Regions from separate parts of the Nonomuraea sp. NPDC052116 genome, predicted to be linked through region 2. Evidence: riboswitches for the same ligand, from Rfam matches in the RefSeq annotation. Region 2 holds a riboswitch; each other region holds the start of a gene.
The links. A riboswitch is a leader RNA that binds a small molecule or an ion and turns the genes downstream of it on or off. The one in region 2 is predicted to bind cyclic di-AMP.

Region 1: it holds a riboswitch for cyclic di-AMP, as region 2 does, so the genes downstream of both, AB0L65_RS28875 (C40 family peptidase) here and AB0L65_RS19765 (CHAP domain-containing protein) in region 2, are expected to answer to the same signal.
Region 3: it holds a riboswitch for cyclic di-AMP, as region 2 does, so the genes downstream of both, AB0L65_RS42090 (GH25 family lysozyme) here and AB0L65_RS19765 (CHAP domain-containing protein) in region 2, are expected to answer to the same signal.

What each region holds. Positions count from the first base shown of each region.
Region 1 covers NZ_JBFAWA010000016.1:65,504-75,933, forward strand. The annotation lists gene AB0L65_RS28865 (NYN domain-containing protein) at 1-966, shown strand, start outside; gene AB0L65_RS28870 (NlpC/P60 family protein) at 1,098-2,072, shown strand; cyclic di-AMP (ydaO/yuaA leader) riboswitch at 2,467-2,631, shown strand; gene AB0L65_RS28875 (C40 family peptidase) at 2,705-3,220, shown strand; gene AB0L65_RS28880 (hypothetical protein) at 3,634-4,452, shown strand; gene AB0L65_RS28885 (M48 family metallopeptidase) at 4,767-6,038, shown strand; gene AB0L65_RS28890 (glycosyltransferase family 4 protein) at 6,128-7,204, shown strand; gene AB0L65_RS28895 (carbohydrate ABC transporter permease) at 7,211-8,128, opposite strand; gene AB0L65_RS28900 (sugar ABC transporter permease) at 8,125-8,997, opposite strand; gene AB0L65_RS28905 (ABC transporter substrate-binding protein) at 8,997-10,283, opposite strand.
Region 2 covers NZ_JBFAWA010000009.1:251,726-262,155, reverse strand. The annotation lists gene AB0L65_RS19790 (polysialyltransferase family glycosyltransferase) at 1-987, shown strand, start outside; gene AB0L65_RS19785 (DUF6716 putative glycosyltransferase) at 1,285-2,445, opposite strand; gene AB0L65_RS19780 (hypothetical protein) at 2,448-3,392, opposite strand; gene AB0L65_RS19775 (aldo/keto reductase) at 3,490-4,311, shown strand; gene AB0L65_RS19770 (Gfo/Idh/MocA family oxidoreductase) at 4,331-5,284, shown strand; cyclic di-AMP (ydaO/yuaA leader) riboswitch at 5,402-5,539, shown strand; gene AB0L65_RS19765 (CHAP domain-containing protein) at 5,553-6,239, shown strand; gene AB0L65_RS19760 (YoaK family protein) at 6,495-7,241, shown strand; gene AB0L65_RS19755 (alpha/beta hydrolase) at 7,207-7,584, opposite strand; gene AB0L65_RS19750 (TetR/AcrR family transcriptional regulator) at 7,687-8,421, shown strand; gene AB0L65_RS19745 (YciI family protein) at 8,504-8,944, shown strand; gene AB0L65_RS19740 (RNA polymerase sigma factor) at 9,041-10,342, shown strand.
Region 3 covers NZ_JBFAWA010000028.1:97,804-108,233, reverse strand. The annotation lists gene AB0L65_RS42110 (carboxylesterase family protein) at 1-1,442, opposite strand, end outside; gene AB0L65_RS42105 (Lrp/AsnC family transcriptional regulator) at 1,584-2,540, shown strand; gene AB0L65_RS42100 (metal-sensitive transcriptional regulator) at 2,810-3,079, shown strand; gene AB0L65_RS42095 (MBL fold metallo-hydrolase) at 3,162-4,553, shown strand; cyclic di-AMP (ydaO/yuaA leader) riboswitch at 5,012-5,156, shown strand; gene AB0L65_RS42090 (GH25 family lysozyme) at 5,168-5,935, shown strand; gene AB0L65_RS42085 (DUF4142 domain-containing protein) at 6,199-6,900, shown strand; gene AB0L65_RS42080 (MarR family transcriptional regulator) at 6,948-7,448, opposite strand; gene AB0L65_RS42075 (patatin-like phospholipase family protein) at 7,611-8,636, opposite strand; gene AB0L65_RS42070 (hypothetical protein) at 8,660-9,046, opposite strand; gene AB0L65_RS42065 (TetR/AcrR family transcriptional regulator) at 9,161-9,775, shown strand; gene AB0L65_RS42060 (LysR family transcriptional regulator) at 9,788-10,430, opposite strand, start outside.

The sequences.
Region 1 (10,430 bases), on a different contig from region 2:
GTCGCCCGTACGGACCTGGTGCAGTCGGCCGTGGCGGCCGAGGGGTCGGAGCGCGAGGAGGCCGTCACCCGGCTCCGCGAGCAGCTCGCCGCGCAGAAGACCGCCGCCAAGGAGGAGGCCGATCGGCTGCGCGAGCAGATCAGGGCGGCCCGGGCGGAAAATTCTGATTTGAGGCGCAAGCTCCACGACGCCCGCGAGCGGGCCAAGGGCGCGGTGCAGCGGGCCGACGAGATGGAGCACGCGGCGGAGGACGCCAGGTCGGCCGCCACGGCCGCGGGCACCGCGGGCGAGTCCGAGCTGCGGCGGCTGCGCGAGCGGCTGGCCGACGTGGAGAAGCAGCTGGAGGCCTCGCGCCGGGCCGCCCGCGAGGGCAGGAGCATCGAGGACGCCCGCATCCGGGTGCTGCTCGACGCGCTGCAGGACGCCTCGGCCGGGCTGCGCAGGGAGCTCGCCCTGCCCACGATGATCAGTCGGCCCGCCGACTCGGTCGCCGCGGTCACCGGCGAGCGGCCCGGCGTCCGGGGGGTGCCCGCGCGGGCGCTGGCCGACGACGATCCGCAGCTCCTCGACCAGCTCCTGGCCCTGCCGCAGGTCCACCTGATCATCGACGGCTACAACGTGACCAAGACCGGCTACGGCACGCTCACCCTCGCCGACCAGCGCACCCGGCTCATGACCGGGCTCGGCGGGCTGGTGGCGCAGACCAGGGTCGAGGTCACCGTCGTGTTCGACGGGGCCGAGCTGAACTCCCCGGTGCAGGTCGTGGCGCCGCGCGGGGTGCGGGTGCTGTTCAGCCAGCCGGGGGAGATCGCCGACGATCTGATCCGCCAGCTCGTACGCGCCGAGCCGCCCGGCCGGGCCATGGCCGTGGTGTCGTCGGACCGCGAGGTGGCCGAGTCCGTCAGGCGGATGGGAGCCAGACCCGTTCCGTCTGGCTTGCTGCTGCGCAGGCTGGGCCGGGCCTAGATTACCTGCACCCCTTACGGGCGGATTTGCCGCGCTGTGCCAGGGATATTACGAATTGGGTGGATAGCGTGTGACCTCACCCGCCACTTCTGTACTATTCGCCCCAGATATCATCCCTGGGAGGCGACACAGTGAGGTTTGGCAGGGTGCCGGTGGCCGCGGGTCTCGCGTTCGGGCTGGTCCTGTCCCCCATGGGAGCCGCCGTCGCCGATCCCCGGCCGACCCTCGGACAGGCCAAGGCCAAGCTCGACAAGCTCAACGACAAGGCCGACAAGGTCGTCGACCGCTTCAACACGGCCACCGAGCGGTACAAGGCCGCCAAGGGCGCCTACACCAAGCTGAACGACCGCTACAAGACCAAGCTGGCGACGGTCGCGGACCTGCGCGCCCAGGTGATCGGCATGGCCGTCGACAGCTACAAGCTCGGCACCGACGTGACCTCCCTGCCCGGCCTGGTGAGTGCGGACCGCCCCGACGACTTCCTGATGAGCCTGGCGCTGGCCGGGCAGCTCTCGCGGGAGCGGGCGGAGAAGCTGGCCGCGTTCGACCGGGAGAACCGCGGGCTGAAGGTCGAACGCGACAAGGCGGAGGAGGCTTTGGAGGCGGCCGACCGGGAACGGGACGGGGTCGAGAAGGAGCGTTCGGAGATCATGAAGCTGATCTCCGAGCAGAAGAAGCTCCTGAAGAAGCTGGGCGCCTACAACCCCGGCAACCCGAACAGCGTCGGCATCCAGTACACGGGCCCGGCCTCGGGCAACGCCGCCGCCGTCCTGCGCTTCGCCTTCGCCCAGGTGGGCAAGCCGTACGTGTTCGGCGGGACGGGCCCGGGCGGCTGGGACTGCTCCGGCCTGACCCAGGCGTCGTGGCGCGCCGCGGGCGTGTCGCTGCCGCGCACGACCTGGCAGCAGTGGGCCTGGGGCGCGAGCCGCAAGGTCTCACTGAGCGCCCTCCAGCCGGGGGACCTCATCTTCAGCTCGAGCCTGGGTCACGTCAGTATCTACGCCGGCGACGGGAAAATCGTTCACGCGCCGCAGACGGGCGACGTGGTCAAGGTCGTCAAACTCTCGTCGTACGGCGGCCGCCTCGTGGGCGCCATCCGCCCGTAGCTACGACGCCGAATCGTTGATCGCATCAACCGAACGAGGTTCGGTTGATGAGTGATGGGAACGATCCAGCACGCCTGACGAGCCACAACAAGTGTGACAAACACGACATTTGGGGCCTGACAAACGGGCGCGAAATCAAATGTGAGCAGCGTCACATTTCGATAACGGAACCTGGTGTTCCAGCAGGGATTTCCCTCCTTACTGACTCCACTATCTGATCTTTACAGGCGGTGTCCCGCTTTGCCGATCCTTGACCCTTCGGCGTAGCTTCTGGCGACGTCGCGGTGAACAAGCCATGTCCCCCGCGAACCCGCACCGGTCTCTCCCGGTGTGAGACAGATAAAGATCCGCTGGTCAACCGCCCAAATGTCCCCATATCAACACGTTGGTCGGGACGGTTGGCCTGCCGAATCCGTGCAGCCAGGAGGCACGGAGCCGGGGACCCAGCGATCCCAGTTCCCCAGGGATCAGGGGGTGAATCGGCGCGCACATCGCGCCGTAGGGCGACTTCCAGGCCCGAATCCGTCAGCTAACCCGGTAGGCATTCGTGGAAGAGTCAAGGAGAAATCCTGTCTACCTCCCTGCATAACCCCCGTCTGTCCCGCATTGCCCTGAGTGGCGTAGCGCTCACGATGACCGTGACGGCCGGAGGTGCGATCCTCCATGCCCCAACGGCTCAGGCTGCCACGACCGATTCGGCTTCGACGACCAAGGCGGCCGCAACCGCCGGAACCTCGAAGACGACCTCGGCCGCGGCGCTGAGGGCGGCCAAGGTCGCCCGTCAGAAGGCGAAGGCCCGCAAGGCGGTCTCCGTGGCCAAGAACCAGGTCGGTGACCCGTACCGGTACGGAGGCACAGGCCCCGGTTCGTTCGACTGCTCCGGCCTCGTCCAGTACGCCTGGAAGAAGGCCGGGGTGAAGCTCCCACGCGTGGCGGCCAGCCAGTTCGCCCGCAGCAAGAACAAGGTCTCGTGGCGGAACCTCCGGCCCGGCGACCTGATGTTCTTCAGGGGGCTCGGCCACGTGGGCATGTACGTCGGCAAGGGCAAGATGGTCCACTCGCCTCGGACAGGCGAACGGGTACGCATCGACAAGCTGAGTGGATGGCGGCGGGCGTCGTTCGTCGGCGCTGTCCGTCCCGGCATGTGAAGAAGCCCCGCCCGGCTCCTCCGGGCGGGGCTCTCCCATTGTTGCTTTCATTTTTTACGGCGGAGCACGGGCGGCGCCACCCGCCGCACCTGGCTGAGGGCCTCCAGGGAGACGCCCGCTGACCCGCACAACGCACCCACCGCAACGGCACCCCCTCAAAACAGCCACCCCACCCCACCCACCCACCCCACCCGCCTCACGGCTTCCCGCGCCACGGCTCACGGCCCCACGACCCTCGGTCCAATGACCCTCGGCTCGCGGGCCAGGCTCCCCGTTCGATGGCGCGCGGTGTGCGGTCCTCTGGCGCGCAGCCACCGCATGCGGTGCGGGTGGGCGGTTCTCAAGGGCGCGCGGTTCTCAAGGGGGTGCGGAGTGGCCGGTCAAGGGCCGGCGGGCGGCTACGATCGGGCATCGTGTCAGGGCAGGTGAATCGGCGGGCCGCGATCGTCTCCGTCCTGCTTCTCGCCGTCACCCCCGCCAGCGCCCCCACCCCCGATTCCCCCATCCTTCCCGCCGAAGTCCGCGGCCTGTGGGGTGACGGCGAGGTCGTGGTCCGTGGGGCGCGGTCCGTGGTCGTCGGCCGGCACATCACCCCCGCCGAGCTCGGCGACATCGCGCGGAGGGCTGATCGGGCGGGGCAGCGGGTGTCGGCGGTGCTCGGAAGGTCAGTACGACCGCTCGTAGTCGTTCCCTCGTCCGCCGCCGAGGCGGCCGGGCTGGCCGGGGTGGGGCGGGTCGACGGGCTGGCGGCGGTGGCCGATCGCGGGCGCGTGATCATCGTTCCCGAGTTCTTCGCCAGGCTGAACTCCACCGGCAAGGACGTCGTACTCGCCCACGAGCTCACCCACGTCGTCGCCGGCACCGACCGCCTGCCCCCATGGCTCTATGAGGGGTTCGCCGACTACGTCGGCTATCGCGACTCCGGACTCCCCGTGAGGACCGCGGCCGCCGAGCTCGCCGCCGAGGTGCGGGCCGGGAGGCTGCCGAGGGAATTGCCCGGACCTGCGGCTTTCGCGGCTGACGGGCGGGACCCCGTCCGGCTCGCCCGGGCGTACCAGGAGGCTTGGCTGGCGTGTCGCTTCCTGGCTGACCGGTTCGGTGAGGGGACGCTGGTGAGGCTCTACCGTGACGCCCGCGCGGGCGGCGTAGACCGAGCACTCGCCGCGCTCGGCCTCTCCGCGGCCACGCTGACGGCACGGTGGCGCGACTACGTGCGAGACCGGCTCGCGTGAGGGGGAGGCAGATGAGCGAACGGCGGAACGTGGACGACGCGTCGCAAGAGGCGTCGAAGGAGGGTGAGGAGGCCGGAGGCGCCACGGCTCTGAGTGGCGAGGCGCGCGGTCACGGTGAGAGCGCGTCAATGAAGAGGGAGAGCGCCGGCCCGATGCCGGGAGGTGGCCCGTCCGTGAAGGGGGAGGGCGTCGGCCCGACGTCCGGGGGTGGCGCGTCCGTGAAAGGGGAGAGCGCGGGCTCGGTGGCCGGTGGCGGGGTGTTCGTGAAGGGGGAGAGCGGGGGCGGAAGACGGGGGCAGAGTGAGGGTGTGTCCGTGAACGGGGGAGGGCCGCCGGAGTCCGACGGCGAGCGCCGGCTGAGGCGGCAGGCGGCGGTGGCGGCCGTGCTGCTCGGCCTGGTGATCGCGGCCGTGGCCGCCTTCAGCACCCCCTGGCACCTCCTGACCTCCGGACCGCCCGACCCGGCCCGCGACTTCACCGCCGCGCAGATCGCCAGGTCCGAGGCGTTCGACGCGGCCAGCACCCTGCCCGCCTACCTCTCGCTGGCCCTCACGCTGATCATCGCCGGGCTGCTCGTCGCCACGCCGTTCGGCGTGAAGCTGGTGGCGTGGCTCAAAGGCCCCTGGTGGCTCCGCGTGGTGCTGGGCGTCGTGGTCATCACCCTCTTCACCCAGCTGATCAAGCTGCCGATCGCCATGTGGGGCGAGACGCTGCTGCGCGGTTACGGCCTGTCCATCCAGACCTGGGGGTCCTGGGCAAGCGACCGGCTCAAGAACATAGGCGTCGACGCGTTCATGCTCAGCCTGATGCTGCTGGTGCTCGTGGCGCTGGCCCGCAGGTTCAGGCGGTGGTGGATCCCGGCCGCCGTGGGCGCGTTCGCGCTGACGGTGCTGGCGTCGTTCGTCTACCCGGTGGTGTTCGAGCCGCTGTTCAACGACTTCACGACCATGCAGCAGGGCCAGCTCCGCACCGAGCTCCTGGACATGGCCAAGCGGGACGGCGTGCCGGTCGAGGACGTGCTGGTCGCCGACGCCTCCCGCAGGACGACGGCGCTGAACGCCTATGTGTCCGGGTTCGGCGCCACGCGCCGCATCGTCGTCTACGACACGCTGCTCAAGGCCCCGAAGGCCGAGGTCGAGCTGGTCGTGGCGCACGAGCTGGGCCACGCCAAGACCGACGACGTGCTCTACGGCACGTTCATCGGCGCCCTGGGCGCCGCGCTGGGCGCGATCCTGCTGTCCTGGGTGTTCGGCCTGGTACGCCGCCGCACCGGCGTCACAGGCCTGGGCGATCCGCGCGCGGTCGGCGCGGTCATAGGCCTGATGACCTTCGGCTCACTGCTCATGAGTCCCGCCGAGAACCTGATCAGCCGCCACATCGAGGCCAGGGCCGACCTGCACGCGCTGGACCTCACGCACGATCCGGCCACGTTCATAGCGATGCAGAAACGCCTGGCAGTCACCAATATTTCCGACTTGTCGCCGGATGCGGTGGAATATGTGCTCTATGCGTCCCATCCTTCCAGCCCCGAGCGCATCGCGATGGCCCGTGCATGGGCCAAGCTGAACGGCGTCCCCGTGAAGTGACACGTGAAGTGACACGTGCGGCGACCCGCGCGGCGACCCGTGCGGTGACAAGCGCGGCGGCAGGAGCGACGCCGGGTGCGGGGCCCAAGGTGCTCGTCGTCACGAACGACTTCCCGCCCAGGCCGGGCGGCATCCAGTCGTTCGTGCACGGCCTCGCGCTGCGCACGCCGGGCGTGGTCGTCTACGCGCCCGCCTGGCCGGGCTGCGAGGAGTTCGACGAGCTCCAGCCGTTCCCGATCGTGCGGCATCCGACGCGGCTCATGCTCCCGACGCCGGCCGTCGCCCGCAGGGCGGCGAGGCTGGTGGCCGAGCACGGCGCGCAGACCGTGGTGTTCGGGGCGGCGGCGCCGCTCGGGCTGCTCGCCCCTCGCCTGCGCCGGGCGGGCGCGCGGCGCGTGGTGATGCTCACCCACGGCCACGAGGCGTCGTGGGCGAGCGCGCCGGGCTTCCGCGCCGTGCTGCGCAGGATCGGCGAGCACGCCGACGTGGTGACGTACCTGGGCGAGTACACGCGCGGCCGCCTGGTCGCCGCCGTCCCGCCGGGCAAGCTCGTACGGCTGGCGCCCGGCGTGGACGTCGGCCAGTTCCGGCCCGACGCGCCCAAGGCGGAGCTGGGCCTGGACGGCAGGCCGGTGGTCGTGTGCGTGTCGCGGCTGGTGCCGAGGAAGGGCCAGGACCAGCTCATCAGGGCCTGGCCCCGGGTGCTGCGCTCGGTGCCGGAGGCGGTGCTGCTGCTGGTCGGCGGCGGCCCCCACCGCAGGACGCTGGAACGCCTGGCGGCGGGGCGGGAGTCGATCAGGTTCACCGGCACGGTGCCGGCCGCGAGCCTGCCCGGTTACTACGCCGCCGCCGACGTGTTCGCGATGCCGTGCCGTACCCGGTGGAAGGGGGTGGACGTGGAGGGGCTCGGGATCGTGTTCCTCGAGGCGTCCGCCACCGGGCTGCCGGTGGTGGCGGGCGCGTCCGGCGGCGCGCCCGACGCCGTGCGGCCCGGCGAGACGGGGCTGGTCGTGGACGGCGAGGACCCGGGCGAGGTGGCCCAGGCGATCGTCGAGCTGCTGACCGACCCCGACAAGGCCCGCAAGATGGGCGCGGGCGGCCGTGACTGGATCGCCCGCGACTGGGCGTGGGAGCACGTGGCCGCCCGCTTCCGCAATCTCCTCTAGCCCCCTCTAACCCTTCGTGGCCCCCAGCGTCAGACCGGCGACGAACTGCTTGTGCAGGAGCTGGAAGACGATCAGCGTGGGCAGCGCCACCAGCACCGACCCGGCGGCCAGCAGATTGTAGTCGGTGAAGAACTGGCCGCGCAGGTTGTTCAGCGCGGAGGTGACCGGCAGCTTGTCGCCCGACGACATCAGCACCAGCGCCCACAGGAAGTCGTTGTACATCCAGGTGAACTGCAGCGTGGACAGCGCCGCCAGCACCGGACGGCACAGCGGCAGCGTCAGCCGCCAGTACCGCTTCCACACCGAGGCCCCGTCCACCAGCGCCGCCTCGGTGATCTCCTCGGGGATCGTGCGCATGAAGTTCGCCATGACGAACACGCAGAAGCCGAACTGGAACGCCACGTGGACGAGGATCAGCCCCAGGTAGGAGTCGTAGAGCGACTGCGAGTCCGACAGCCACGCGGGCAGCGGGACGAGGGTGTAGAGGGTGTAGAGCGGGGTGATGAGGACCTGCGGCGGCAGCAGGTTCCCGGCGGTGAACACGATCAGCAGCGCCCTGCGCCCGGGAATGCGCAGCCGCGCGATGGCGAAGGCCGTGAACGACGCCATGAACAACGTGATCAGCACGCCGGGCACGACGATGATCAACGTGTTGAGGTAGTAGTGGGGCAGCTCGGCCTGGGACCACGCCTGCCCGTAGTAGCCGAGCGTGAGGTGCTCGGGCAGCGAGAAGTAGCCCAGGCGGGCGGTCTCCTCGTACGGGCGCAGCGACGCGTAGACGGCCAGCGCGAGCGGCAGCAGCCACCCGAGGGCCACCAGCGTCAGGAAGGCGTGCAGCAGGATCCGCAGCGGCCGCACCGGACGCCGGGACGGCGCGCGCCGCTCCTGGGCCGGGGGAGCGGCGGGCGGGGCCGTGAGCGTCATCGTTCCTCCCTGAACATCTGCGACAGGTAGGTGACGATGAACCCCAGCGAGATCACCAGCAGGATCACCGCGATCGCCGAGCCGAACCCGATCCTGCTGGCCTCGCCCACGATGTTCTCGGTGACGAGCACGGACAGCAGCTCCAGCCCGTTCCTGCCCTTGTTGATGGCGTAGACGATGTCGAAGGCCCGCAGCGCCTCGATCACCGTGATGACCAGCACGATCACGTTGACCGGCCGCAGCGTCGGGAACACCACGCGGAAGAACGCCTGCCGCTCGTCGGCCCCGTCGATGGCCGCCGCCTCCTTCAGCGCCGGATCGACCGCCTTCAGGCCGGCCAGGTAGATGATCATGACGTAGCCGACGTGCCGCCACCCGGCCGCGACCATGACGACCCAGATGTTGATCGAGCTGTCGCCCAGCCAGTCCACGGTCAGCCCGGTCACCGCGTTCAGCACGCCGTAGTCGGAGGAGTAGACGAGCTGCGCGATGAAGCCCACGACGGCCAGCGACAGCACGACCGGCATGTAGAGCGCGCTCTGGTAGACGCGCGACAGCCGCAGCCGCCGGTCCAGCAGCACCGCGCAGAACAGCCCGAACGGCGTCGCGACCAGCCCGAGGAAGCCCAGCCACAGCAGGTTGTTGCGGACGGCCGACCAGAACGGCGGATATTCGGCCGCCAGGTCGTGGTAGTTCTGCCCGCCCACCCACTCGATCGGCCCGATGCCGTTCCAGTCGGTGGCGGAGAGCCCGACGGAGGCCAGCGTGGGCCCCCAGATGAGGCCCACGTTGACGACGATGGCCATCCCCAGCCCGATGACCAGGATGGTCACGTCGCGGGCGGAGTAGCGGCGGGTTTTGACTGCCATCAGCGGAAGATGTTGGCCTTCTGCTTCTCGATGCTCACCAGCAGGGAGTCGATCTCGCCGGGTTTGCTCACGAACGACTGCAGCGACGGGATCATCACGGTGGAGGCGAAGTCCGGCCGCGTGTCGCGGTCGAGGAACTGCGCGATGTGGGTGGCCTTGGACACCAGCTCGGCGCCGCGCTTCTGCAGGGCGCTGTAGCCGGAGGTGTCGGCCTTGGAGCTGGCGGCCAGCGTGCCCGGGTCCAGCTTCGTGGCGATGTTCTGCGAGGAGGCCTGGGCGAGTTGTTTGAGCAGCGCCTTGGCGCCGTCCACGTTCTTGGCCTTGGCGGAGATCATGTAGCCGTCGATGGGCGCGTCGATCGAGTCGGTCCCGTACGCCGGGTTGATCTCGGGGAAGGTGAAGAAGTCGAGGTCCGCGCGGTCGGCCTCGGGGAACTGCTGGGCGACGAACATCCCCAGGAGGTACATCCCGGTCTTCTTCTGCGCCAGCGACTGGCCGGCCTCCTGCCAGGTGCGGCCGAGCGCGGCCGGCTGGTGGTACTCCATCAGCCCCCGCCAGGTGTCGAAGACCTGCTTGACCTTCGGGTCGGTCCACGACTCCTTGCCCGCCATGAGCGAGACGTGGAAGTCGTAGCCGTTGATCCGCATGTTGAGAATGTCGAACGTGCCCATCGCCGGCCAGCCGTCCTTGTCGGCGAACGCGATCGGGATGAGCCCGTCGGCCTTCATCTTCCTGGCCAGCGCGGTGAACTCGTCCAGCGTGGCCGGCGGCTGGTACCCCTTCTCCTGCCAGACGCTCTTGCGGTAGAAGACCGCCCAGGGGTAGTACGTGGCCGGCACGAAGTACTGCTTGCCGTCGGTCCCGGTCGACTGGTCCTTGAACGCCTGCGTGTAGTCGCCGCCGATCTCCCGCCATACGTCCGAGACGTCGGTCGCCAGCCCCTGCGCGGCGAAGAACTGCATCCGGTAGCCCGCGAACCAGGTGAACACGTCGTCGGGCGTGCCGCGCAGGTAGCGGTTGATGTTCTCCTGGAACGTGTTGTGGTCCACCGTGTTGATCTTGACCGTGGCCTGCGTGAAGGCCTTGACCTGGGTATCCAGGGACTTCTTCGGGATCTCGTCGGAGGCGTTGGAGCCGATCGTGACCGTCCCCAGGTTGCCGGCGGTCTTGCCGCCGGCGGGGGCCGGGGTGTCGGTGGAGCCGCAGCCGACGAGGGCGGCCGGCACGCCGAGCGCGGCGGCTCCGAGCAGGAGATGGCGACGGGAGATCGGCAGACGTTGGTCCATGATGGGTTCCTCCTAGCCGGACCCTTCAAATCCCCCCGACTTCACTCACCTTCATTCAGCGAAAACCCAACATTTCCAACTGTCAACGCACATTTCTATGACCTTGCCCAGCGGCCACGCCGTGTCATGATGCGATCGAACCGGTGT
Region 2 (10,430 bases):
GTGCCGATGATGGAGCGCCTCATCCGCTCCGTCTGGGGCCTGGACGGGGTCGAGGAGCTGGTGCTGGAGTCCATCGCGGTGCCCCCGGCCCGGACCATCGCCGGGCTGGTGCGCGACTGCCCCATCACCGTCTACTCCGACGGCCTGATGAGCTACGGCCCCACCCGCGACCCGCTGCCGGCGGAGATCCACCGCCGCATCGGCCGCCTGTTCCACCTGGACCTCGTGCCGGGCCTGACCCCGCTGCTGCTCAGCGAGTACGACGTCGCCCCCTCGATCCTGCCGGACGAGCGGTTCATGTCGGTCGTGCACGAGGTCACCGCCACCGCCCCCGACATGCTGCCCGGGCAGGCGATGATCCTCGGCCAGTACCTGTCGGCCCTGGAGATCGTCACCCCGGAGGAGGAGGCGGCGCTGCACGAGACGATGCTCAAGGCCCTGGCCGCGCGCGGCTACACCGACATCGTCTTCAAGCCGCACCCCGCCGCCGGGCGGCGTCACGCCCAGCTCCTGCGGGCCGCGGCCGAGCCCCTGGGCGTGCGGCTGTCGGTGGCCTCCGAGAGCGTGCCCGCCGAGGTGTGCTTCGCGGCGCTGCGGCCCGAACTGGTCGTGGGCTGCTTCTCGACCGGGCTGCTGACCGCGCAGCGCTACTTCGGGCTGCAGGTGGCCGCGTACGGCACGGAGCTGGTGCTCGACCGGCTGGCGCCGTACGAGAACAGCAACCGGATCCCGGTCACGATCGTGGACGCGCTGCTGCCCCGGCTGTCACCGGACGGCGGCATCGAGCACCCGACGGCGGTGGACCTGCGCGGGCTCGTCCGGGCGGTGGGCTACTGCATGCAGGCCGAGACGTACCCGGAGCTGCGGCCGGCGAGCATCGAGTTCGACGCCCGCTACTTCAAGCGCAAGCGCCTGGAGACCCTCGGCCTGGTGACCCGCCCCACGGCACTCACCCGGCTGCGCCGGAAGATCCGCTCGGCGATCTGACACCTCTCCCCCGAAAGGCCGCAACCCCGACACCGGGGTTGCGGCCTTTCGTCGCGGGACCGGTGGCGAGACCTCGGCCCCCGCTTCCCAGGGGACCGCAACCCTGGGCGACGGGAGGGACCCTCTCCCGCCGTCCGGGGTTGCGGTCCTTTCGTGGGGAAGGAGCGCGAATAGCCGCGCCCCAGGCGGTCCTTCGGGGAAACAGGCGCGCGTGAGCCGCGCCCCCGGCGGTCCCTCGGAGGGACGGGCGTGCCGTTCAGGTGGGGCGGTGTGCTCGCCGCATCGGGAGGGCGGTGGTCAGCCGAGGGCCTTGAGGTAGCGGCGCATGCGGCGCTTGGCCCGGTAGCCGGCCCGCAGCATCGAGGGATGCACCTCCACCCGCAGCCTGGCCCGCCGCCGCGCCGCCGCGTGCTCCGGCCCGTCCAGCAGCGATCGAGCCGGTACGCGCGACCCGCCCGCCACCAGCCCGGCCAGCCGCCCGGCCCAGTCGTTGTGCGCCGGCGGGTGGAAGTAGTTGGCCTCGCACCACTCGGGAGCGGCCGCCCGGAAGCCACCCTTCGCCAGGTCGTCGAGCGTGCCCAGCAGCCCGCTGCCCTCGAACACCAGGTTGATCATCTCGGCGCTCACGCCGAAGTCCTCCAGCACCAGCGACGGCACGCCCAGCGCGATCGCCTCCAGCGCCGCCGTCGAGCTCACCGTGACGAACCCGGCCGCCCGTTCGAGCTGGTCGTGCATCGACCCCGCCGCGAACTCCACCCGCCCCGGCTCGCCCATCTCCCGCCACAGCCGCTGGTAGTGGTGGCGCTCGTTGTGCGTCTGCCGCTCGTCCTCGAGAGCCCGCAGCTTGACCACCACGTCCAGCTCTGGCCGCAGCCGGGCCAGCTCGGCCAGCGCCAGCAGGATCCGCTCGCGGTCCTGGCGCTCCCGCGGCACCTTGGCCTGGGTGGCGAACACGACCCGGTTCCCGCCCCCGGCGACCACGTCGGAGCGCAGGAACGGCAGCCTCGCCAGCCCCACCGCCCCTCCCCCGCCGAGCCGGCCGGCGATCTCGGAGAACTCGGCCACCTCACGCTCGCTGTGCACCACGAACAGGTCGCACCCGCTGCGGAACAACCACGCCTTCTCCGTCGCCGGCACCGAGATGCCCGGCAGCCCGCTCACGAACACCGGCCGCGGCCGCAGGTCGCCGAGCACGTCGGCCACCAGCACGTCCACCACCGGGCCCGTGCAGGCCACCAGCACCACGTCCGGGCGGATGCGCTCGGCCAGCCGCCGCACGGACCGCGCCGAGACCACCGGCGGCGGCTCCAGACCGCCCACGGCGGCGGCGATCTGCTCCGGCGAGGGCGCGATCGGCGTGCGCACCACCACGAGCTCCGCCGTGCCGCCGGGGGGAAGGTCGCCGAGCAGGCAGGCCGCCCACTTCAGATACGAGTCGGAGTCGGCGACCGCCAACACTTTCAACCGGACACTCCTGTCAGATGCGAGCGAAGGGCGGGGGCCGCCCTGCTGGTCCACCAGTCGTCAGGAACGTCCACGGGCTCCACGGCGACACCGCGCGGGCTGAGCAGCACCCGCAGCGAGGTGATCGCGGTCGAGGGCAGGCTGAGCACGCGCTGGCCCGCGTCCAGGCCGCGCAGCGTCAGCTCGGCCGGCGCGCCCACGTCGTGCACGGTGATGCCGGGGCGCTCCCTGATCAGGGCCACGTCCACGGGGTCCTCGCGGCGGTGCGGGTAGTACGCGAGCGGCTCCTGGGCCGCCAGGTCCGTCAGCCAGCGCAGGTAGTGGTCGCGGTGCACGAGCCCGTTGCGGACGAGCGAGGTGCCGAGGACGACCGTGCGCTCCGCGGGCCCCTCCGCGCTGGGCGGCTGGGCGCGCAGCCAGTCGAACTGGTGGCGTACCAGGTTGATCCCGGCCCGCCGGACGCCGTCCGCCAGGGCCTCGTCCACGGGCAGGGCGGTGAAGACCGACACGTCGCTCAGGCGCAGCCGCAGCGCGGCCGCCAGGCCCAGCACGGAGCGCAGCTTGGTCGGCTGGGCCCTGGCCCGCAGCAGCGGCCGGTACGGCCCCGCGGCCAGCAGCTCCAGCAGCCGGAGCGTGGCCAGCCCGTCGTCCACGATGACGATGCGTCCGGGACGCGAGGTGAGCCAGCGCATCTGCACCCTGCCGGAGAAGGCGTCACCGACGGCCTGCACGCGCCTGGGCATGCGCTCACGCGGCTCCGCCAGCTCCAGGCCGTCGGGCAGCCCAAGAGACCTCAGCTCCCGACGCGTGGCCTTCAACGGCCTCAGACCGGCGCGCGGCACGACCACCGTCTCGGGGCCGAGCACGCCCGCGTAATGGGCCTCGACGGCGCACAGCATCTGGAGCGGTGACTCCACCCAGGCCGACGCCTGTTCGACCACTCCTGTCCTCCCAGCCGGGTGATGGCCCGTTCACGACCGCTTCAAGCTAGCCCCGCCGCCTTAAGCCACCAGAAACGCGACGTGAACAATGGAGAGTATGAACTCGCTCATGCTCAACACCGACGGCGTGCAGATCCCGCAGCTCGGCTACGGCGTCTGGCAGGTGCCCGCCGACGAGGCCGCGCGGGCCGTCACGACCGCGCTCAAGGCCGGTTACCGGCACGTGGACACCGCCGCCGCGTACGGCAACGAAGAAGGCGTGGGGCAGGCCGTACGCGAAAGTGAGCTGCCGCGCCGGAAGCTGTTCGTGACCACCAAGCTGTGGAACGCCGACCACGGCCGCGCGGAGGCGGCCTTCGACGAGTCCCTGGCCCGGCTCGGCCTCGACTACATCGACCTTTTCCTCATCCACTGGCCGGTGCCGCAGCAGGACAAGTACGTGCAGGCGTGGAAGGCGATCGAGAAGATCTACCGTGACGGGCGCGCCAAGGCCATCGGCACCTCCAACTTCAGCATCGCCCACCTCACCCGCCTCATGAACGAGACCGACCTCGTGCCTTCCATCAACCAGATCGAGCTGCACCCGTACCTCCAGCAGCGCGAGCTGCGCGCCTTCCACGAGGCCAACGGCATCCTCACCGAGGCGTGGAGCCCGCTCGGCCAGGGCCAGGGCCTGCTGAACGACCCCGCGCTGGCCAAGCTGTCGGACAAGTGCGGCAAGACGCCCGCGCAGATCGTGCTCCGCTGGCACCTGCAGCTCGGCCACGTCGCGATCCCCAAGTCGGTCACCCCGGCGCGCATCGCCGAGAACATCGGCGTCTTCGACTTCATCCTCGACGCCGAGGACATGGCCGCCATCGGCGCGATGAACAGGGGCCAGCGGATCGGACCCGACCCCGACACGTTCAACATGACCTGACTCGTCTACGATCTCCCGCGTGCGGGATTTTGCGTGGGGCATAGCGGCGACAGGGAATATCGCGCGGACCGTCGGGGCGGCCATCGCGGCCGAACCGGGCATGCGGGTGGCCGCCGTCGGGTCGAGGAACCTGGGGCGGGCGCAGGCGCTGGCCGCCACGCTGGGGGCGGAGTCCGCGTACGACTCCTATGAGCGGCTCTGCGCCGACCCGGCCGTGGACGCGATCTACGTGGCGACGCCGCACGCCCAGCACCTGGAGGTGGCCGAGGTCGCCATCGCCGCGGGCAAGGCCGTGCTGTGCGAGAAGCCGCTGGCCGCCACCGTGGACGACGCGGAGAAGATGGTACGCCTGGCGCGCGAGGCGGGCGTGTTCCTGATGGAAGCGATGTGGATGCGGTTCAACCCGCTCGTCCAGAAGATCGCGGCCGACGAGCGCTTCGGCGACCTCCGCTCGGTGCACGCCTCCTTCGGCTTCGCCAAGCCCTACGACCCGGAGCACCGGCTGTGGGCGCCGGAGCTCGGCGGCGGGGCGCTCCTGGACCTGGGGATCTACCCGTTCGGGCTGGCCCAGCTGATCCTCGGCATGCCCTCCGACCTGCGGATCACCGGCACTCTGGCGCCCAACGGCGTCGACGCGGAGGCCGGCGGCGTGCTGCTCTACCCCGGTGGCAGGAAGGCTCTCGTGGAGACTTCGTTGCTCGGGAATTACCCGAACCATGCCAGTGTTGTAGGGACTCAGATGCGGGCGGACCTCCAGGCACCGTTCTGGGCTACGCCGCGGATTCTGCTGTCCGGGCCCTCCATGGAGCCGGAGGAGTACATCCTCGATCCGGCGGACAACGGGTACGCCGGGGAGCTCCGTGAGGTCCGGGCCGCGACGGCCGAAGGCAGGACCGAAAGTTCGATCATGCCGCTCGACGAATCCCTTGCCATGATGGGGCTTCTGGCCGAGGCTCGCAGGCAGGTCGCCTAGCTGGGCCTTTATCGATTTGTAACGCTCTTGCCTTATGCATTACGTTTGAGGCATTCTTGAGACATACGTCCGGTTTGTCCGGACTTGTCCGACCATCGCACGACACATCACAGGAACGTCCTGTGACCGCTGAATCCGCCCTCGGGCGGAACCGGGGACCCACGTCCTTTGGGGTGAATCGGCACTTCGGTGCCGTAGGGCAGCTTCCACGTCCGAACCCGTCAGCTAACCCGGTAAGCGGCATGGAAGCAAGGAGTAAACCCCCTCGATGGCCAACATCCGCTTTACCTCTGCTGCGAAGACCAACATCGCCCGCGCCCTTCTCGGCGCCACCATCCTCGGAACCGCGTTCGGCGCCCACATGACCAGCGCCACCGCAGCAGACAAGCAGCCGATCGACACCGTCGCCGGCACCGCCACCGTCGCCGACCACGCCGAGCGCTCGCGCGAGACCAAGGTCAGCGTCACCGCCGGCCAGGTCCTGGCGCTCGCCAAGTCCCAGGTCGGCATCACCGAGAACGCGGCCGGCGGCGGCACCAAGTTCCAGCGCTGGTACGCCAACTCGCAGCGCGCCGCGGAGACCATCGCCCGTGACGGCGGCAGCCGCGCCGACTACCTGAACGCCGCCTGGTGCGCGATGTTCGTCTCCTGGGTCGGCGAGCAGACCGGCGCCCGCTCGCAGATCGGCTGGGACGCCTGGACCGTCGCCCACGCCAAGTGGTTCCAGGCCAACCACCGCTTCGGCACCGAGGCCAAGCCCGGCGCCATCGTGTACTTCTCGTGGAGCGGCAGCAAGAACCTCGACGACATCAAGCACGTCGGGTTCGTCGAGAAGGACAACGGCGACGGCACCATCTCGACCGTCGAGGGCAACACCGGCAACGGCAAGGTCGAGGAGCGCGTCCGTCCCAAGTCCCAGGTCGTCGGCTACGGCTACCCCCAGTACCGTTCCTGACCGGACCGTCCCCCTCCAGGCTGGACTCCCCCAAGGCACCTCCTGGCCGGCCTTCCCCCAGCGCCGAACGAGCGCGCGTCCCGCAACGGGATGCGCGCTCGTCGCGTTTCGCCCCGCAGGTGCGGCGGGGTGCCGAGCGGAACCCGGCGGCCGGTGCCGTCCGGCCGTCGCGTTTCACCCCCGCGAGTGCGGCGGCCCGCCACCGGGGAAGACCCGAGGCGAACCACCCGCGACCTCGCCAAGGAGCCGCCCACCATGCCAGCCGCGCGCAGACGTCCCGGAAGGCTGGTCCGGAGTGGGCTGCGACGGGTCGCCGACGGGCTCTTCCCGCGCGGCGCCAACCCGCACGGCGTCCTGCCCGCCCTGCTGATCCTCCTGGCCTGCGTCACCGGCCTCGTGGACGCCGTCAGCTTCCTCGGCCTGGGCCGCGTCTTCGTCGCCAACATGACCGGCAACATCGTCTTCCTCAGCTTCGCCCTGGCCGGGGAGGCCCATATGTCCAAATGGCCCTCCCCGGCGGCCCTCGTCGCCTTCGGAGCCGGCGCCTGGAGCGCCGGCCGGGTGATCAGGCACACCGCGAACGCGCGACGGGCGTTCGCCGCCGCCACCGCCGTACACGCGCTCCTCGTCGCCGCCGCCCTCGCCGTCGCCCTCACGGCCGGGCACCGCACGACCTGGGCCCAGGCGGCCCTCATCGCGCTGCTCGCGTACGGCATGGGCCTGCAGAACGCATCCGTACGGGCGCTCGGCGTACCCGACCTGGTCACCAACGTCCTCACCACGACCCTCACGGGCCTGGCCGCCGACACGCCGGGCCGGGCCGCCCTGCGCCGATCCGCCTCCATTGCCGCGATGTTCCTCGGCGCCCTGACCGGCGCCACCCTCCACCTCACGACCGGCCCCGCACCCGCCCTGGCGATCGCCCTGGCCCTGCTCACCACCGTCGCCCTCGTCGCCCGCAATGGTCTCAGCCGAGAAAGAACTCCGCCAGCGCCCGGGTGACCCCGGCCGGATCGTTCTCCATCGGGATGTGCCCCGCCCCGGGAACGCGCACCAGCGTCGTGTTCGGCACCTCGGCGGCGAAGCGCTCGGCGTACCGGACCTCCTGGAACGTGTCGTCCTCCCCCCCACACCAGCAGCTTCGGCGTCCCATCGGCCTTGAGCGCGGGCACCAGGTCCAGCGTGTAACGGCTGTCGGCCGCGCCCGCCAGCGCCATCCACGACCGGCCCACCCGCGGGTCGTTCCACGGATCAAGGTAATCGGCCGGCTCCGCCTCGGTGGCCGGCCGGGCGAGCGCGGAGGCCCTGGCCGTTCCGTCGGCGGACGACTGCGCCCCGACCGCACGCGCTTTTCTCGACCAGCTCGGCGCCTTTACATTGTAGATCAGCGTGTACGTCGTCTACTACTGATACGTTGTACACCAACTCGTCGAGAGGAGGGCGATCCATGGCTGCCCCGCGCAAGCCCAATGACAGGCCCCCGCTGTGGGCCCGCCTCGAGCGCCCGGCGCCCGCCCCCCGCCAGACCCTGTCCCCGCACCGCATCGCCACCGCCGCCGTGGGCGTCGCGGACGCGGAGGGCCTCGACGCCATCACCATGCGGCGGCTGGCCACCGAGCTGGGCGTCGCCCCGATGGCCGCGTACCGGTACGTGTCGGGCAAGGACGAGCTGCTGGAGCTGATGGCCGACCACGTCTACGGCGAGCTGGAGCTGCCCGGCGAGACGGCGGGATGGCGCGAGACGCTGCGGGAGATCGCCGTCAGGACGCGCGAGCTGGTGCTGAAGCACCTCTGGCTCGCCCAGCTCCCGCCGAGCGCGCTGCTCGCCGTCACCCCCAACCGCCTGGCGGTGGCGGAACGCTCGCTGCGCGCCGTCGACGGCCTGGACCTGGACGCCGACACCAAGCTGGCCGTCGTCAACACCGTCGGCTCCTTCACGCAGGGAGTCACCGGCGCCGAGATCGCGATGCGCCGGCTCATGGCGGGTCAGGGCTGGTCCAGCGAGCAGCAGGTCTACCTCAGCATGGCCCCACAGCTCACGTACCTCCTCGACACCGGCCGCTACCCCGGCTTCCGGCAGTACATCTACGAGGGCAGGCACAAGGACCGGCCGGACTGGCAGTTCGAGACCGGGCTCGAGTACGTTCTGGACGGCATCGCTGCCCGGCTGTTCGCGCAATGAATCTCCCGCGTACGTGTCGATCCCGCCTGTCGCCGTTCGACGCGTTCGACGAGAGCTCGAACCGGACGAAAGAGAGACACCCATGAAATTCATGATCGTCGGCAAGGCCAACGCGGAGACCGAGGCCGGGGCGCTGCCCAGCCAGGAGGTCGTGGACAACATGCACGCTTACAACGAGGCGCTGACCAAGGCGGGCGTGCTGCTGGCGGCCGAAGGGCTCTACCCGAGCTCGCAGGGGGCCCAGATCGCGTACAGCGGCGGCAAGGCGACCGTGATCGACGGCCCCTTCGCCGAGGCCAAGGAGCTCATCGCCGGCTTCTGGCTGATCCAGGTCAAGTCCCGGGAAGAGGCGATCGAATGGGCGATGCGCGTACCGGTGCCGCCGGGGTACGACGGGATCGGGCTGGACGTGTGGCGGGTGTTCGACGCTTCGGACGTACCGGACGATTCGCTGCCCGCGGACGAGCGGGACCGCGAACAAGCACTACGCGACCGCCTCGGCGTCGACACGCCCAACCCCTGACCCGCACGCGCCCGCCCCGACCCTAACCGCCCCCTGGGACACATGACGGGACGCGGGTTGCCATCGGCGCCTTCGTGCTGCTCTCATGGGCCGGTGATGGCTTCCGACACCGACGACCAGGCCCGAACCCAGGCCACCCCCCGCCGTGGGACGGAGACCCATCGGGCCATCGAGGCGGTGTGGCGGATCGAGGCGGCCCGGCTCATCGCCGGGCTCGCCGGGCTGGTGCGCGACGTCGGCCTGGCCGAGGAGCTGGCCCAGGACGCGCTGGTCGCCGCCCTGGAGCAGTGGCCGGAGTCCGGCGTGCCCCGCAACCCCGGCGCCTGGCTGATGACGGTGTCGAAGCGCCGCGCCATCGACCTGATCCGCAGGAACGAACGCCTCGAACGTAACCTGATCGAGCTCGGCCACCGCCTCGACACGGACGAGGACCTGCCCGAGGTGGACGAGATCGAGGACGACCTCCTGCGGCTGGTGTTCACGGCGTGCCACCCGGCGCTCTCCGTGGAGGCCCGGGTGGCCCTCACGCTCCGCGTACTCGGCGGCCTGACCACCGACGAGATCGCCCGGGCGTTCCTGGTCCCGGAGTCCACGGTGGCGCAGCGGATCGTCCGCGCCAAGCGAACCCTGGCCGACAAGAAGATCCCCTTCGAGGTCCCCCAGGCCACCGAGCTGTCGGCGCGCCTGGAATCGGTCCTGGAGGTCATCTACCTGATCTTCAACGAGGGCTATTCGGCGACGGCCGGCGACGACTGGATGCGTCCCGCCCTGTGCGAGGACGCGCTCCGGCTGGGCCGGGTCCTGGCCGGCCTGATGCCCAAGGAGCCGGAGGTGCACGGCCTGGTCGCCCTCATGGAGATCCAGGCGTCCAGGTCGGCGGCCCGGGTGAGCCCGTCCGGCGAGCCCATCCTCCTCCTTGACCAGAACCGCGCCCGCTGGGACCGCCTCCTCATCCGGCGCGGCCTCACCGCCCTGGACCAGGCCGAGAAGCTGGGGGACGGCACGCTCGGCCCGTACACCCTCCAGGCCGCCATCGCCGCCTGCCACGCGCGAGCCCTCAACCCGGAGGACACCGACTGGGTACGCATCGCGAGCCTGTACGAGGCGCTGGCCAAGCTGTCCCGCTCCCCCATCGTCGAGCTCAACCGGGCCGTCGCCCTCTCCATGGCCTACGGCCCCGCGGTCGGCCTCCAGCTCCTCGACCAGATCGCCGACGAGCCGTCCCTCAAGGACTACCACCTGCTGCCGAGCGTACGAGGAGACCTGCTCTTCAAGCTGGGCCGGAGGGAAGAGGCCCGGACCGAGTTCGAAAGGGCGGCGGACATGACCCGCAACGCCCGCGAACGCACCCTCCTCCGGGAACGCGCCACCGCCTGCCACGTTCAGGGGTCCCGGTAGTAATGGCGCAGGATCCAACGGATATGCCGCCCATCTGTGCTTATGCAAAGGTCTCAGGCTGGCACGATCCCGACTGGGTGAACTGCGA
Region 3 (10,430 bases), on a different contig from region 2:
GTCGCAGGGTTGGCGGCCTCGTACGGGTGCCACTGATCCGCGGCGGGCCGGCCGGTGGCCATGAAGGCCGCTACCGCGTGAGAGAACATGTGGCCGAGCGAGCGGGCCGCGACGGTGGCCTCGCCGAGCATGGGACTGTCGGGGTAGGCGTCGATGGTGTCGAAGAAGAAGGGGAGTTCCACGCAGTGCGCGGCGCCCAGGTGTGCGGGGTCCTGAGCCGGGGCGTAGTCGAACTGGTAGACGTAGGTCGGGTTGCCGGCCGCGGCGTGGTGATCGGCGATGGCGAGAGCCCCGTCGCGGAAAATGATCTCGGTCTCGACCTCGGTGAAGACGTCGCTCGGTGTCGCGTGCGGACGCCGGGCGGCGGCGCGGTCGAACCGCTCGGCGCCGCCGTCGAGCTGGCCGGCCACGATCGAGCTCGCCTGGGCGGCGGTGACGGCCTGGATGCGCGGGTCGAACGCGAAGAACGCCGCCATCTCGTTCCTGGTGGTCCCCGTCAGCAGCTGCTTGCCGTCGAGGCGTCCGAAGGCCAGCGCCTGTTCCCACGCCTCGGGCATTCCGAAGGCGCCGAGGACAGGGTACATCGGCGGAGCGACGCCGCCCGGGCGGAAGACGTCCTGGGCGAGCCGCTGGTAGGCGGCGAGGAGCTGCTCGGCTGGGACGGCGCGCAGGGTGGCGATGGGATCCGGGCTGCGCTCCAGGCCGAGGATCTTGAGGAAGCGTCGGGCATGGTCGGCCGCCTCCCCGGGGTCTTGCGGGGGGAGCCCCCAGGGACCGCTCTGGGTGATGACCCGCTTGATCTGCGGGCCGGTGACCGGTGAGAGGGCGAGGTAGAGGGCGGAGAAGGCTCCGGCGGACTGGCCGCCGACAGTGAGGTTGCCGGGATCTCCCCCGAAGGCGGTGATGTTGCGCTTCACCCAGGTGAGGACGGCGGCCTGGTCCTGCACGCCGAGGTTCTCGATACCGAGTTCCGGGAGGTAGAGGTAGCCAAGGGGACCGACGCGGTAGTTGGCGGTGACGACGATGATGTCGCCGGCGGCGGCCAGGTTCCGGCCGTCGTACCAGTCCCAGCCACCGGATCCGCTGGTGAATCCGCCGCCGTGGAACCACACCAGGACCGGGAGGGCGTGCGGGGCGGGTCCGCCGGCCGGCAGGCGGGGGGTCCACACGTTGAGGGTGAGAGAGCCGTCCTCGTTCCAGTCGGGGGTGCGGTGTCCCATGACCGCTTCGAGACGGGAGGGGGCCTGGGGGACGGACGGGCCGGGGCAGGCGGCATCCCACCGGCCCGACCAGCCGGGGTGCTGCGCGGGGGCGGCGAAGCGCCGGTCCGCCAGCGGGGAAGCCGCGTAGGGGATGCCGCGGAACGCGGCGACGCCGTCCTCGACGGTGCCCTGCACGCTCCCCGACTCGGTGTCCACGACGGGGCGTTCCCTCACGATCATTGATGTCACCTTCCTTGCCGGAGTGGTACGCCTCCGTTCTACGGTCGCTCGGCGGAAAAGAGCGAGCAGCGCCCCCATGGCTTCGTGATATGCGTCATGGATCATGGGATTCTGGCGAAAGTAAGACACATGAGGCATGAGATGGATGCGACGGAGCGGCGGATCGCCGCGGTGCTGATGGCGTCGCCGCGGGCGTCATGGCGAACGATCGCCCGTGTCCTGGGGATCTCCGAGCGGACGGTCGTGCGCCGTGCGACACCGCTCCTGCACGACGGCACGTTGCGGCCCACAGCGATCCGCAATCCCGCTCGCTTTCCCCGGCTCATCCCCATGGTGTTGCGGATCCGGTGCCGGCCCAGCCGCATCCAGGCGATCGCCGCGGGACTGGCGCGGCGTGCCGACACGGTGTGGGTCGACATTCTCGGCGGCGGTGACGAGATCAGCAGCGTGCTCTTTCTCGACGGGCCCCGGGCCCGGACCTCGCTGCTGCTTCGGGACCTGCCCGCCACAGCCGCCGTCCATTCGTGGGACGCCTACGACCTGCTGAAAGTGTTTCCCGCGGGGTTCGCCTGGAGCGCGGGACTGCTGCCCATGGACCAGTTCGAGACCCTCGCCACCTTGCCGCGAGAGCCCGCCGACGCGCCGCAGATTCAACCGCTCGATGACGCGCTCATCGACCAGCTGGCCGCGAACGCGCGCGCCGGCTACAGCGACCTGGCCACCCGGCTGGGAACGTCGGCGTCGACGGTGCGCCGTCGGCTGGACCTGCTCATCTCTGCCCACATGGTGCGTATGGCGTGCGAAGTGGACTTGAGGCTGCTGGGCATCGGCAGTGAGGCGCTGCTGTGGATCGCCACCGGTCCAGGCAGCCTGGAAGCGACCGGACAAGAGCTGAGCCGGCATCCGCAGGTGCGGTTCACCGCGGCCACGACCGGGGCGGCGAACCTCCTGGTGGCCGTCGCGGCCGACGATCTGGGCGGGCTGTACTCCTTTCTCACCGAGACCGTCGGATCGCTTGACGATGTCCGCAGGCTGGAGGTGACCCCGATCCTGAGCTCACCGAAGAGGACCGGCCTCCTTCGCCGATCCGAGATCTGAGTTCCTCAACCTGTCGCCGCCCACGACACCCCGCGCGTCATGACGAATCGTTCGCCGGACCTCCTCGCCGCCGCCCGTAGGAGCACGTCAGGTCCCGAGATCACGTTCTCGTTCCCTTGCTCCCGTCGGAAATACGCGCGGCTCCAGCACGTCACCGCCCCCGGCCGGAACCCTGATCAAGGTGGACCAGGGCTCTCAGCGCCGCTGACTACCGCCGCGGCCCTTGCCGAGTTACCCCCGGGGGTATATTGGGCGCGGAGGTGGTGCGGATGGAGATGGACGCGACCGTCCTGAGGGACGCGCTGACGCGGCTGAAGCGGGCCCACGGCCAGCTCGGCGGGGTGATCGCGATGATCGAGAACGCCGATGACTGCGAGAAGGTGCTGACGCAGCTGGCGGCGGTGTCGAAGGCGTTGGACCGGGCCGGATTCAAGATCATTTCGACCGGGTTGCAGCAGTGCCAGGTGGCGCGCGAGCAGGGTGAGGAGCCGCCGATCAGCGTGGAGCGGTTGGAGAAGCTGTTCCTCGCTCTTTCGTGACCGTGTGATCGGGTGCCCTGGGGCACCCGTATGTTCTCTTGATACCCCCCGGGGTATTTGACGATCGAAAGGAGACAAGGAGATGACGATCCAGGTCGAGGTGATCGAGACCTCTTCCCTGGGGGACCGCAGCTATCTCGCCCATGACGGGCAGGTCGCGGTGGTGGTCGATCCGCAGCGCGACATCGACCGCGTCCTCTCGCTGGCCGGCCGCCTGGGGGTGCGGATCACCCACGTGGTGGAGACCCATCTGCACAACGACTACGTCTCCGGCGGCCTGGCGCTGGCCCGGGTGAGCGGGGCGGCGTACCTGGTGGGCGGGGCCGAGGAGGTCGGCTTCGACCGTGTGCCGGTGCATGACGGAGATCGGGTCGCCGTCTCCGAGCGGATGTGGCTGGACGTGGTGGGCACGCCGGGGCACACCTTCCACCACCTGTCCTACGTGGTGGCCGGGCCGGGCGGGCCGGAGGGGGTGTTCACCGGAGGGTCGCTGTTGTTCGGCGGCACCGGGCGTACCGACCTGCTGGGCGCCGAGCACGCCCGCACCCTGGCCCGCCACCAGCACGCCTCCGCGCGGCGGCTGTCCGGCCTGCTGCCCGACGGGGCGCGGCTCTGGCCGACGCACGGGTTCGGCAGCTTCTGCGCGGTCACGCAGTCCGGCGCGTCCGCCTCGACCATCGGCCGGGAGAAGGACGTCAACCCGGTGCTGCGGATGGAGGCCGACGACTTCGTCACCCACATCCTGGAAGGCCTGGACGCCTACCCCGCCTATTACGCCCATATGGGCGCGCGCAACGCCGCCGGAGCGGAGCCGATCGACCTGACCCCGGCGCGGCGGGCCGACAGCGCGGAGCTGCTGGCTCGCCTGCGGGCGGGCGAATGGGTGGTGGACCTGCGCTCACGCAAGGCGTTCGCGGACCGGCATCTGGCCGGCACACTCAGCTTCGGCCTGGACGGGCCGATGGCGACCTGGCTGGGCTGGCTGGCCCCGTGGGGCGCACCCCTCACGCTGCTCGGCGAGTCGGCCGAACAGGTCGCCGCCGCCCAGCGCGAGCTGGCCCGCATCGGCATAGACCGCCCGGCCGCCGCCTCGACCGGCTCCGTCGAACAGTGGGCCGGACACGACCCGGGCCTGATCGCCGAGCTGGCCACCGCGACCTTCGCCGACCTGGCCGCCGCTCGCGCGGGGGAACCGGTCGGCGGCCTGACCGTCCTGGATGTGCGCATGGGCAACGAATGGCGGGCCGGCCACGTGGCCGGCGCCGTGCACATCCCGCTGCCCGAGCTGCCGGAGCGCCTGGCCGAGGTGCCGGAGGGAACGGTGTGGGTGCACTGCGGCACCGGCTACCGGGCCGCGGCGGCCGCGAGCCTGCTGGCCCGCAGCGGCCGCCAGGTGGTCCACATCGACGACGCCTACCCCCGGGCCGCCGACGCCGGCCTGCCCATCACCACCCCCGATGAGGAGCCCGCTTGACCACCCTCGGCACCGGCGACGCCGGGACACCTGCCGGGATCCGGTGACCCGCCGGGGCCGATCGACGTGCGGACCCCCGGAGAGTTGGAGTCCGCCCGGCTCCCGCGTGCCCGACGGCGCCGCGGACGTCAAAGGACGGGGCTGGAGTCACGATTACCGGTAGAACGGTGTTTTGTCACAATGGCAACGCATGAATGGCCTGCCCCACCTGTGCCGAGATCATAAAGGCCCGGAAGCGACGCCCCCGATTTTTTGCCAAGTGCCAGAATCCCTACAGGCACGGCATTTCAGCGCCGCCCAGTCGCCCACACCCGCGAATCCGATTTGCGCTACTTGCGCCATCTATGGGTATATGTCTATCTTTTGCCTAGTTGCGGCACACATGTGGAGCCCTTTCGCCACATCGTTGCCGCTTCGTTGACCGGACCGCGCGCTGCCCGAAGAAGCCCTTCGGGGACAGCGTCCGGCCGCCGAATCCGCGCCTCGCGGAACCGGGGACCCACGTTCTTGGGGTGAATCAGACGCCAGCCCAGGCTGCGCCATGTAGGGCACTTCCAGGCCCGAACCCGTCAGCTAACCCGGTAGGCGGTATGGAAGCAAGGAGTCAATGCCTCATGTCCAAGCCCCGGCTTGCCACAATCGCCTACATCCTCAAGAATCACCGCGATCTCCTCACCAAGTACCTCAGCTTCACCGTCGCCGTCGCGATCCTCGCCGGAACCGCCGCCATCGCCACCTTCGCCTTCGCATCGCCCACCGCGCAGAACCCGGTGCCGGCGACTCGTCAGGCAGCCGGACCCCTCATCTACGGCCTGGACATCTCCAATTACGAGCCCCTGTACGACTGGAATGCCAGCCCGGCCAAGTTCGGCATCATCAAAGCCACGGAAGGCACGTCCTTCCGCGACGCCTCATTCGCCAGGCACTGGCGCGAGCTGGGCAAGAAGGGCATCGTGCGCGGGGCGTACCACTATGGCCATCCCCGCAACAATCCCATCGCGGAGGCCGAGCACTTCCTGTCCGTGGTGAACTCGCAGCCCGCCAAGGCCGGCGACCTGCTGGTCCTTGACCTGGAGACCGCGAACGGCAGATCCGTCGCCGAAGTCAACGCCTGGGCCAAGACGTGGCTGTCGTACGTGAAGGACAAGACGGGGATCACCCCAATGTTCTACAGCGGCTGGAACTTCGCCAACAAGTACGGCAAGGGCCTGTCCGAGTACCCGCTGTGGGTCGCCCACTACAGCAAGGCCAAGGGGGCCATCTCCCCGCCCGCCGACTGGAAGTCCTGGGCCATCCACCAGTACTCCGAGTCCCCTGTCGACCAGAACGTCTCCGCGCTGACCGCCGACCAGTTGCGCGGCCTGGGCCGCCCCACGGCCTGAGCCCACACGGCGGGTCCGCACCGCGATCGGGTGGACGCCGCCCCGCGTGCTCCTCTCGGCCCGGAGGAGCACGCGGTGGACGCCGTCCACGGATGGCACCGGTGAAGGCCGCCTCGGGCAACGGCTCAGCGGACCCCGGCAGTCTTGCGCAATGCAAATCTTGCACAATGCCATGAACACTCCCGCACCCTCCCGCGTATCCCTCAGTGACCGGCGCCACTCACGAAGGCCGCGTCCAAGGGACCGGAAGGGGATGACGGCGTATGCGACTCCTCGACAGCCGTCGCGCTCTCATCAGTTGCGGCATTGCCGCCCTCTGCACTCTGACCGCCTGCGCCGGCTACACGCCGACGCCCGTCTCTGACACCGCCGGCCTCAGCACCGAGCCGACCGCCGGCCTCGGCACCGAGCCGACCGACATCGAGACCGGACCGACCGACGCACCCACCGTCCAACCGGTGGAGGACGAGCCGGAGACCCGCACCCGGCAGACCAAGTGGGGACCGCTGTCGGAGGCCGACCAGGAGCTCATCAAGAAGGTCCGGCTCGCCAGCCTGTGGGAGATGCCCATGGCCCAGGACGCGATACAGCGCGCCAACAGCGCCCGCGTCCGCCAGGTCAGCAAGGAGATCGCGGCTCAGCACGACATGCTCGACGGGCAGGTGCGCGATGTGGCCGCCAAGCTGAAGGTCAAACTGCCGGTGAAGCCCACGCCTCAGCAGCAGGACTGGATGACAGATATTTCCGGCAGGTCCGGATCCGCCTATGACAAGACGTACGTCAAATGGCTGCGCCTGGCGCACGGACAGATCTTCAGCCTGATCGGCACGGTACGCGGCACCACGCAGAACACCCTGGTCCGGCGCTTCTCCGAACAGGCCAACGCCGCGGTGCTCAACCACCAGCGCCTCCTGGAGAGCACCGGCCTGACGACACCCGAGAGCTTCCCCACCCCGTCCATCTGACGGCCGAGGAGGGAGCCCGCACGGCTTCCGGCCGCCGCGTAAGCGATTCAGACGGCGGACCAGCCCAGCGGGTTCGGCACGTCCAGGGGTGGCTCGCCGCCCGCCTCGTTGAAGGCGTTCATCGCCGAGATGAGCGCCCGGCGCTGCCTGGCCGACATCCGCGCCACGATCGCGCCGATCTCCTCCCTGCGGCGCGCGGTCACCTCGTCCACGATGCGGCGTCCCTCGTCCGTCAGCCGCATCAGGCTCTCGCGCCGGTTGTGCGGATTGACCTCCCGTACGATCAACCCGGCGGCCACCAGCCGATCGGCCATCCGCATCGCCGTGGAGGAGTTGACGCCCAGCAGCTCCGCCATCGTGACCAGCTTGGTCTCACCATGGCCGGCCAGCACCACCAGCATCCTGAACTGCGGCAACGTGACCCTGTCCCCGACCGCTCCCAATGACCTCACCGCGACCGCCACCAACAGCCGCGACCCGGTCAGCACCGCCGTGACGACAGCCGAAAGATCCTCTCCCCGCGCCTGGAGGTCATCGTCATCCTTCATAGGCACTGTTGTACATGCGCGGGGCGGATCACGGGCACGAGATCCCGCCACCTCCGCAACGCCCCGCCGCCGGGCGCGGACGGCGCGTCTGGCCGGACCGGCACCTGGCCCCGCGTGGAGCATCGCCAAGTGGCGACACCCGGCCGCGTGGCGGAGTCGCGTCTATGGTGCGGCGGCCGGCCGGCCGAGCGGTTGCAGCAGCAGGTTGACGGCTGCGCGCCCGGCTTCGAGCGCGGCTTTGAGGGGCTTGCCGTCGCGGGTGAGGCGGCCGATGCGCGGGGAGTCAGGCGCGGGGCGCACGGACAGCACCGCCGGATCGGGCGCGGCCTGGCCGTCGGCGGGTGGAGGGGTCGTCCGGGGCTCGGGCCGGTCGTACCGGGCGAGCAGCGTGTCGTCGTGCAGCAAGCGGTGGTCGCGCGCGTAGAAACTCCGGTGCAGTGCCTCGGGGTAGCTCCGCAGGACGGTCGCGGCGATCAGGCGCGATCCGTAGGACGGTCGCGCGGCCGGTGCTCCGGCCGCGGCCGAAGGCGCGGGACGGGACCGCAGCACGAGGACGTGGCTGGCGCCCTGCGCCAGGGCGGTGCGGTACGGGATGGACTCGGCGAGTCCCGCGTCGTAGAAGAGCCGCCCGGCCAGCTCGACCGGCGGACCGGCGAGGAACGGCAGCGCCGCACTGGCCCGCAGGGCCAGCCGCAGCTCGACGGGACCGGTCAGATGGGGGCGCAGATCGGTGGATTGCCCGGTCTGTACGTCGGTGGCCAGCGGGTGGTACTCGATCGGGTTGGTCAGGACCGCGTCGAAGTCCATCCGGGTCACTTCGCAGTACAGGTACTCGACCAGGTTCCGCACGTCGACCATCGGACGGCCGCGCAGGAGGTTGAACGGGCGGATCATCGCTCGCGCGTAGACGGGCTCGGCCCAGCCGGTCAGGTTCTCGGGGGTTCCGCTCAGCAGCCAGGCCCCGGTGATGGCCCCGGCCGATGCCCCATAGACCGCGTCGAAGGCGTGCGCCGCGCCGGCCTCGTGCAGGGCCAGGGCCATGCCGGCGGAGACCGTGCCGCGCATGCCGCCGCCCTCGATGGCCAGGGCCACCCGGTGGCCGTCCTGGCGGGCGCCGGGACGGCTGCCGCTACGGACCCGGTCGGCTATGACGCGCAGCACTTCGTGTTCGCCGGTCTCGGGTGGCATATGTCCTTCTTTGTGTGGTGTGGCTAGTCACGGTCGCCGGACAGGTACGAGCGGGCCCGGGCCCAGACGCCGGGGTCGGGTTGGGTAGTCGTCCAGGTGGTGGACCTGAGCTCTCCCCGCCCGCGGTAGCGCCGCACGATGGCGACGTGGTCCGGCCAGGCGACGAACGTGCGCAGGGCCTGCTCATCCTGCCAGATCGACACCGAGCCGCACCTGCCCGCCAGCGGCTCCGTCCACAGCCACATGCCGACCGCGCCGGGCAGGTCGGGCCACGCGCGGCGCAGGGTGAGCCCGGCCTGGTAGACGCCGGGCAGGTCGAGCGGCCGGCTGATCTTGAAGTCGGTGACGCTGACCAGCACCGAGCCGGTGGCGCCGGCCGCCGGTCCGGGAGTCCATCGGGATCTCAGCATGCCGCTGCTCCACCCCTTTCTTTGTACGAACGTTCGTGCCGAGAATAGGAACATACCGAAGATGACGTCAAGCCGCTATCCTGGGCCGAACGTTCGTACGCAGAAGGGGTGGAGATGGCGGGACGGCCGCGGGACGAGCGGGCCCGCGACGTGATCCTGCGCCGGGCGGCGGACCTCGCCTCGCAGGACGGGCTGGAAGGGCTGTCGATCGGCCGGCTGGCCACGGAGCTCGGCGTGAGCAAGAGCGGCCTGTTCGGCTACTTCGGTTCCAAGGAGGAGCTTCAGCTCGCCACGATCCGCATCGCGATGAGCGTGTTCGTCGACGAGGTCGTCCAGCCCGCGCTGACCGTGCCGCCGGGCCTGGGCAGGGTGCGACGGCTGTGCGAGAGCTGGTTGAGCTACTCGCAGCGGCGGGTCTTCCCCGGGGGCTGCTTCTTCTTCGCCGTCACCGCGGAGTTCGACGCCCGTCCGGGCCGGGTGCGGGATGCCGTCGCCGCGGCCGGCCTCGACTGGATCCGCTTCGTGACGCGTACCGTCGAGGATGCCCGCCAGCTGGGCGAGCTCGCCGACGACACGGACGCCGACCAGCTCGCCTTCGAGCTGATCTCTTTCATGGAGAACGCCAACGCCGTCTCCTTGCTGCACGACGACCCGAACGCCTACGAGCGCGCCAGGACCGCCATCCGCAACCACCTGGCGGGCAGGGCGGTAGCCGCGCCTGGCACGTGAACACGCATGGCTTCAGCCGTCGGAGCCCAAAGGGGTCAGGTCGATCTCGGGCACCCATACCCCGGGGTCGGAGGGGGCGGGCAGCGGGCGCGGGCGCAGCTGCCGCAGTAGCGCCCGCAGAAGCGGCCGGGGATTGCGCCGATGCCAGACGATCGACCAGGGCATCAGCGGCGTCGGCTCGACGATCGGGATGCGGCGCAGGCCGCTCCCGGCCGGGTCGATGCTCATCTCGCCCAGCCCCACCGCGCTCTTCTCCGCCAGGAACTGCTCCACAAGATGCCGCTGGCCGATGGCCGGAGCGTTGAAGCGCAACGGCACGCCGAACCGGTCGGCCAGCCGTACGAGATAACCGCGCCACTCCGCCGCGCCCGCCGGGTCGGGCATCGCGATGCCCGCCTCGCGCAGGTCAGCCGGCCGCAGCACGTCCCTGGCGGCCAGGCGGTGATCCTCGGGCACGAACGCGTGCAGCGGCTCCAGACGCACGAGCCGGTACGCCAGCTCGGCGGGCCAGGGCGCCGGCGTGTCGTGCACGCGCCCGAACGCGGCGTCGAGCTCCTGCCGCCGCAGGGCCGGCAACGCCACGGACAGCCCCTGCCGCATGCTCAGCTCGATCCGTACGCGGGAGTCGCGCTCGCTCGCCTGACGCACCATCCGC